DNA from 2 places in the Microbacterium sp. As-52 genome. Region 2 is predicted to be linked to the other one. Evidence: predicted binding sites of a transcription regulator. Region 2 holds the regulator's gene; the other holds the start of a gene.
The links. Region 2 encodes LexA, which represses DNA repair genes until DNA is damaged. Its sites were predicted from a motif close to TCGAACANNTGTTCGA; they were not measured.
Positions count from the first base shown of each region.

Region 1: recA (recombinase RecA) is a predicted target of LexA. The motif match lies at 2,118-2,133, and genes of this name have one in related genera.

Region 1 is NZ_CP188171.1:3,581,603-3,584,810, reverse strand. Features, by position in the region: gene ACLFA2_RS17290 (regulatory protein RecX) at 2-871, opposite strand; gene recA (recombinase RecA) at 871-1,920, opposite strand; gene ACLFA2_RS17280 (DUF3046 domain-containing protein) at 2,190-2,414, opposite strand; gene ACLFA2_RS17275 (helix-turn-helix domain-containing protein) at 2,433-2,741, opposite strand; gene ACLFA2_RS17270 (CinA family protein) at 2,883-3,208, opposite strand, start outside.
Region 2 is NZ_CP188171.1:498,554-501,761, forward strand. Features, by position in the region: gene ACLFA2_RS02415 (histidinol-phosphate transaminase) at 1-901, opposite strand, end outside; gene ACLFA2_RS02420 (LysM peptidoglycan-binding domain-containing protein) at 959-1,327, opposite strand; gene lexA (transcriptional repressor LexA) at 1,617-2,303, shown strand; gene ACLFA2_RS02430 (S9 family peptidase) at 2,397-3,208, shown strand, end outside.

The DNA.
Region 1 (3,208 bases), 870 kb from region 2:
ATCAGTCCGAGTCGACGAACCGGACCCCGGACGTGGAACCTCCGAAGGAGTTCTCCCGCAGCGCAGCCTTCGCGGCTTTCATCGCCACGGCTCCGTTGTAGCCGCGTCGTGAGAGCTGGCCCACCAGCCGCCGCAGAGCCGTGTCGTGATCGAGCCGACTCATCGACCGCGCCTTGCCGCGAGCGAACTCGAGCGCGCGATCTTCATCGTCGTCCGGCAACTCGTCGAGAGCGCCGTCGATAACATCGCGCGGAATGCCCCGCTGCGCGAGTGCGCGAGACAACGCGACCCGTCCCTGTCCCTTCCGCTCGACGCCCGATGTCACCAGCACGGCAGCGAGGGCGGCGTCGTCGAGATAGCCGCGTCGGGAGAACTCATCGATCACGTCGTCGACGACCCCACCGTCGAGGCCGACGCCTCGCAGGACCTGCCGGGCCTCCGAGATGGACAACGATCGCGCCCGCAGCTTACGGACGAGAGACTCCTCCGCGGCCACACGCACCTCGTCCGACGATGCCTTCTCGTCGGCGCCGGCATCGTCGCTCTCTCCGCCGCCGAGTGCGCGAAGGTGAGGAGCGGACTTCGTCGGGCGCGTCGACGCTGTGGCGGAACTGCCCCTGATCCCCCGCGCGGGATGACGATCGCTGGGAGTACCCGCGTCGGACGCGTCGATGTGCGAGACACTGTCCGGAGGGGCATCCCAGGTCGTGCGCCAGACCGCCGCGTCGCTGGCGCGGGGATCGTCCGTCGACTGGTCGTCGCCTTCCGCCAGGCGAGGCGGCGGCGTGTGCGTTTGCTTCTTCGACCCACCGCCGAAGAGGGGGATGATGGGGGCGATCCGGTCGGGATCGCCCCCACGCGTGTCGTTCATCAGGCCGGACGACGCTCAGCGAGCTCGTCTGCAGCTGCCGGTACCGAAGCGGGGCCGCCGATACCGAGCTTCTGCTTGATCTGCGTCTCGATCGCCAGCGCGATATCGGGGTTGTTCAACAGGAAGGTGCGCGCGTTCTCTTTGCCCTGGCCCAGCTGGTCGCCGTCGTAGGTGTACCACGAGCCCGACTTCTTCACGATGGCGTGCTCGACGCCGAAGTCGATCAGGCTGCCCTCACGGGAGATGCCGACGCCGTAGAGGATGTCGAACTCGGCCTGCTTGAACGGCGGCGCCATCTTGTTCTTGACCACCTTGACCCTGGTGCGGTTTCCGACGGCGTCGGTTCCGTCCTTGAGGGTCTCGATACGACGGATGTCCATGCGGACCGAGGCGTAGAACTTCAGCGCCTTACCACCGGCGGTCGTCTCGGGCGAGCCGAAGAAGACGCCGATCTTCTCGCGAAGCTGGTTGATGAAGATCATCGTCGTGTTGGTCTGGTTCAGGCCACCGGTGAGCTTACGCAGCGCCTGCGACATGAGTCGCGCCTGCAGACCGACGTGCGAGTCGCCCATCTCGCCCTCGATCTCGGCGCGGGGCACGAGCGCCGCCACGGAGTCGATGACGATGAGGTCGATGGCTCCCGAGCGCACGAGCATGTCGGCGATCTCGAGGGCCTGCTCACCGGTGTCGGGCTGCGACACCAGGAGCGCGTCGATGTCGACGCCGAGCTTCGCGGCGTAGTCGGGGTCGAGCGCGTGTTCGGCGTCGATGAACGCGGCGATTCCGCCTGCGCGCTGAGCGTTCGCGATCGCATGCAGGGTGAGGGTCGTCTTACCCGAGGACTCCGGTCCGTAGATCTCGACGATTCGACCACGCGGGAGGCCTCCGACGCCGAGAGCGACGTCGAGGGCGATGGAGCCGGTGGGGATGACCGCCACGGGGGCGCGCTCATCGCTGCCCAGCCGCATGACCGAGCCCTTTCCGAACTGGCGATCGATCTGGGCGAGGGCGGTCTCGAGGGACTTCTCGCGGTCGGCGGGTGATGGCATGATGTGCTCCTTCTGCGCGCGTGATGCCGCCTGTAGGCTGTCGCGGCTCTCCCGGCTGGGAGAAACTCTCCGACAAGGCGTAATGGCTCTTCGGCTTGTTTTCCACCGTAGGAGAGGCCACCGACATCGACGCGGAGAGCTCACATACCGTGCAGAACAGATTCCCTGAACCACTTGTGCAGAAGACTACGCCCGCTTCGAACAGATCTTCGACGACACGCCGTGAATCTCAGGTCGTTTCCCGTAGGCATCGGAGATCGACGAACGACTCAGCGTCCGCGCGGCTCCTGCCGACCGACGCCGTGTCGCCTGTTCTCCGGAACGTCCATCTCGACGCACAACGCCAACCAGATGTCGCGTGGTGGGGTTCCCTCGGCCAGCGCCTCGAGCGCTGTTCGACCGCCGACAGCGCTGAGCGTCAGGTCGTTCACCAGAGAGGACGCGCGCGCCTGAAACTCGGTCTCGACGGCGCGAAGGAACTCACTACGACGCATGGCTTCCCCGACCGGGGATCAGTGCAGCGAAAGCTGAGGTTCGATCGACGCGACGAGGTCGTCGGGAACGACGTCCGGGAAGACCTGGATGCCCTCGAGCACCGAGATGCGGTCTCCGACCTCGCGCATGATCGTCGAAATGGGAACGTCGAGCGCGTCGGCAACGGAAGCGAGGATCTCGCTCGACGCCTCCTTCTGCCCACGCTCGACCTCGCTGAGGTAGCCGAGCGCAACCGACGCCTTGCTTGCGACCTGCCGGAGCGTGCGCCCCTTCTGCAGGCGGAAGTCCCTCAGCACATCGCCGATTTCCTGTCGTACAAGAATCATCGGAACCTCCTCCCCATGTGATCGTTCGAGGTCTCCCCCGATGAGACAGCCAGTCTAGTACCCCTGGCATGCACAGAATCTACCCCTGCACTCTGTGGTTTAAGTGTGAGCACATCAGAGATAACCACCCCGGCGGTCCTGCTATTCCGCCAGCATCGCGCGCAGTTCTTCGAGCGCTGCCGCGACCGTCTGCGCGCGGATCGAGTCGCGATCTCCGAGGAAACGGAAGGCCGTCGTCCTCATCGCCGCCGGCGTCGCCACGCCGATGTGCACCGTGCCGACCGGTTGCCCGTCGGGGGAATCCGGACCGGCGATTCCCGTCGTCGACACCCCGACATCGGCCGGCGAGCCACCGACGCTCACGACACTCCTCACTCCGTCTGCCATCTGCAGCGCGACCTGCGGATGCACCGGCCCGTGCGCGGCGAGAAGATCCGCGTCGACGCCCAACACCGACGCCTTCACCG
Region 2 (3,208 bases):
GCTGGTATCCGAGCGCTTCGAGGGTCGCCGTGATCCGATCGCGCTGCTCGACGATCTCCTCCACCATCGCGAGCATCACGTCGGCGTTGCGCAGGGCCGCTATCGCCGCCGCCTGGGTGAGAGCGCTCAGGTGATAGGGCAGACGCACCAGACGCAACGCGTCGATGAAGGCGGGGTCGGCAGCGAGGTACCCGACCCGGGCCCCGGCGAAGGCGAAGGCCTTGCTCATGGTGCGCGAGACGGCGAGACGCGGGCGTCCGTCGAGCAGAGTCAGGGCGGAGATCGCATCGCGCGGCGCGAACTCCTGGTACGCCTCATCCACGATCACGATGCCTCGGGCCGCGTCGTACACGGCTTCGATCACGTCCAGCCCGAGCGGCGTGCCGGTGGGGTTGTTGGGAGAACAGAGGATGACCACATCGGGATCGGCGGCCCGCACCTGCTCGGCAGCCTCGTCCGGGGTGATCGTGTAGTCGGGCTGACGCGTGCCGGCGATCCAGCGTGCTCCCGTCCCCTGGGCGATGAGCGGGTACATCGAATACGTCGGCGCGAAACCGAACGCCGTGCGCCCGGGACCTCCGAAAGCCTGGAGGATGTGCTGGAGAACCTCGTTCGAGCCATTGCCGGCCCAGATCTGCTCCGGTGTGAGCCCATGCCCCAGGTACTCCGCGAACGACTCGCGGAGCGTCGTGAACTCCCGGTCCGGATAGCGGTTGACGTCGCGGATCGCGACGGCGATGTCGTCGAGGATGTCGCTCGCCACCGCGTCGGGGATCGGATGCGTGTTCTCGTTCACGTTGAGCGCGATCGGGAGCGGCGCTTGCGGAGCGCCGTATGGCGTCAATCCGCGAAGATCGTCGCGTAGCGGGAGATCGTTGAGGGAGAGGGTCACCCTTCCCATGTTAAGCGGCGCCTTGCCTCGATGACGCAAAGTTGCTGCTGTGCTGCCGCCGCCGGATCAGTTCACGTACTGGGCCGGGATGGCGAGCGTCTGGCCGATCTGGAGTTCTCCACCGCGCAGCAGGTTCATCCGGCTGATCTCACCGATGACGTCGCGCGGGTCGGCATCGGGAGCGACGCTGGTGGCGATCGACCAGAGGGTGTCTCCTGGCATGACGGTCACCGTCTCGACGCTGACGGCGGCCGAATCTGCTCCCGAAGCGATCGCGCTGCCACCGCTGAGCGCCGCGAAGGCGATACCGATCGCGAGCGGCACCGAGGCGAAAGCCAGCAGCACGGCGCGGCCACGCGTCGTCAGTCGGAGTCGCGTCGTGGGACGGGTCGACGCCGGAATGACTGCTGCGGTGCTGAAGCTGATGCTGCTCATGTGGTGCTCCTTAGCCTGTCCCGGAGCGGTGAGGCCGCCGGGGAAGTTGGCGTAGCGTTCGCATTCCCGTCTCGGCCGGGAGCCGTGAATGCGAAGCTACGTACCGAAGATATCTTCGAGTTCGAACATCTGTCAAGTATTCTTCGAAACCGAATCCGGAAATGAGCCGACACGCTCGAACAGATCTTCCAGATCGGCCCGTTTCTCGGATACGGTTTCGATAAGGACACCCCACCACGGGCCTCCGACATTCGAAGAGGGACGTCGGATCACGCACTGAAGGAGCACCATGAGCGAGAACTCTGCCCCCGAGTCGGAGGCACCGCGCACGCGCCGCCGGAAGAGCCTCAGCCCGAAGCAGATGGCGATCCTCGAGGTCATCCAGAACTCGATCGCGCACCACGGCTACCCGCCGAGCATGCGCGAGATCGGCGACGCCGTCGGTCTCAAGTCCCTCTCCAGCGTCACCCACCAGCTCGGGCAGTTGGAGCTCAGCGGCTATCTGCGTCGCGACCCCGGGAAGACCCGCGCCATGGAAGTGCTCATCGACCTCCCGGGGGCCAGCACCGAGAATCCCGCCGACGTGGCGACACCGGTCGGCGATGCGGCACTCGTCCCCCTGGTCGGACGCATCGCCGCGGGTGTGCCGATCACCGCCGACCAGCAGGTCGAGGAGATCTTCCCGCTCCCCCGCCAGCTGGTGGGCAAGGGCGACCTGTTCATGCTCAAGGTCTCCGGCGAGTCGATGATCGACGCCGCCATCTGCGACGGCGACTGGGTCGTCGTCCGTTCGCAGAACAGCGCCGAGAACGGCGAGATCGTCGCGGCGATGCTCGACGGCGAGGCCACCGTCAAGGTGCTGCGCCGTCGCGACGGCCACACGTGGCTGCTCCCGCGCAACTCGGCGTTCGAGCCCATCCTGGGCGATGAAGCCGTGATCCTCGGCAAGATCGTGGCGGTGCTCCGCGCGGTCTGAGACGAGAGCACGACGAAGGCCCTCCCGGTTCCCTGGAGGGCCTTCGTGTGCGCCCCGCGTGACGCTCGTGCCAGCGCCCCATAGGCTCGAAGCATGACGTCGTCCCCCTACGGTTCCTGGCCTTCGCCTTTCTCCGCGGCATCAGTCGCGGCGTCCTCTCCTCGCATCGACGGCGCCCGCTTCGTCGGCACGGAGATCTGGTGGGGTGAGTCGGTGCCGTCCGAGAAGGGACGGGTGACGGTACGGAGTTCCACGGGCGCCGAGGTCCTCCCCGCGCCCTGGAACGCCCGCTCCCGCGTGCACGAATACGGTGGCGGCGCCTGGACGGCGGACGATCGGGGGACGCTCTACTTCGTCGACGCCTCAGACCAGCGGGTGCGCCGCCTGACCCCCGACGGGGATCTCGTCACGCTCACCGCTGCCGGTCCCGCGCACGGAGGTCTGCGCGTGCAGGACGGACGTCTGCTCGCCGTGCGCGAAGACCTCTCGACCACACCGCACCTCCGCGCGATCGTCGAGATCCCGCTCGACGGCTCCGCCGCAGAAGACGAGTCCGCGGTCAGCGTGATCGTGCAGGGCGAGGGGTTCTTCGCCCACCCCGCATTCTCCCCTGACGGGACCCGCGCCGCGTGGGTCGCCTGGGAACGGGGGAAGATGCCGTGGGAGAGCGCGCGCGTGCAGATCGCCGAGGTCGACGGAGGCCTCCCGCGGACGATCCCCTCGCGAGCGGCGCTGCAGCCCGAGTGGCTCAGCGACACGGAACTGGTCTTCGCCGACATCGCCGATGACCGCTGGACACTCCACCGCATCGCCATCGACGGGGTGACGCCTTCCGGATCCCCGCGGCCGCTGGCCCCGTCCGATGCCGACACGGGCTACGGGCTCTGGGTGCTCGGCAACCGCTG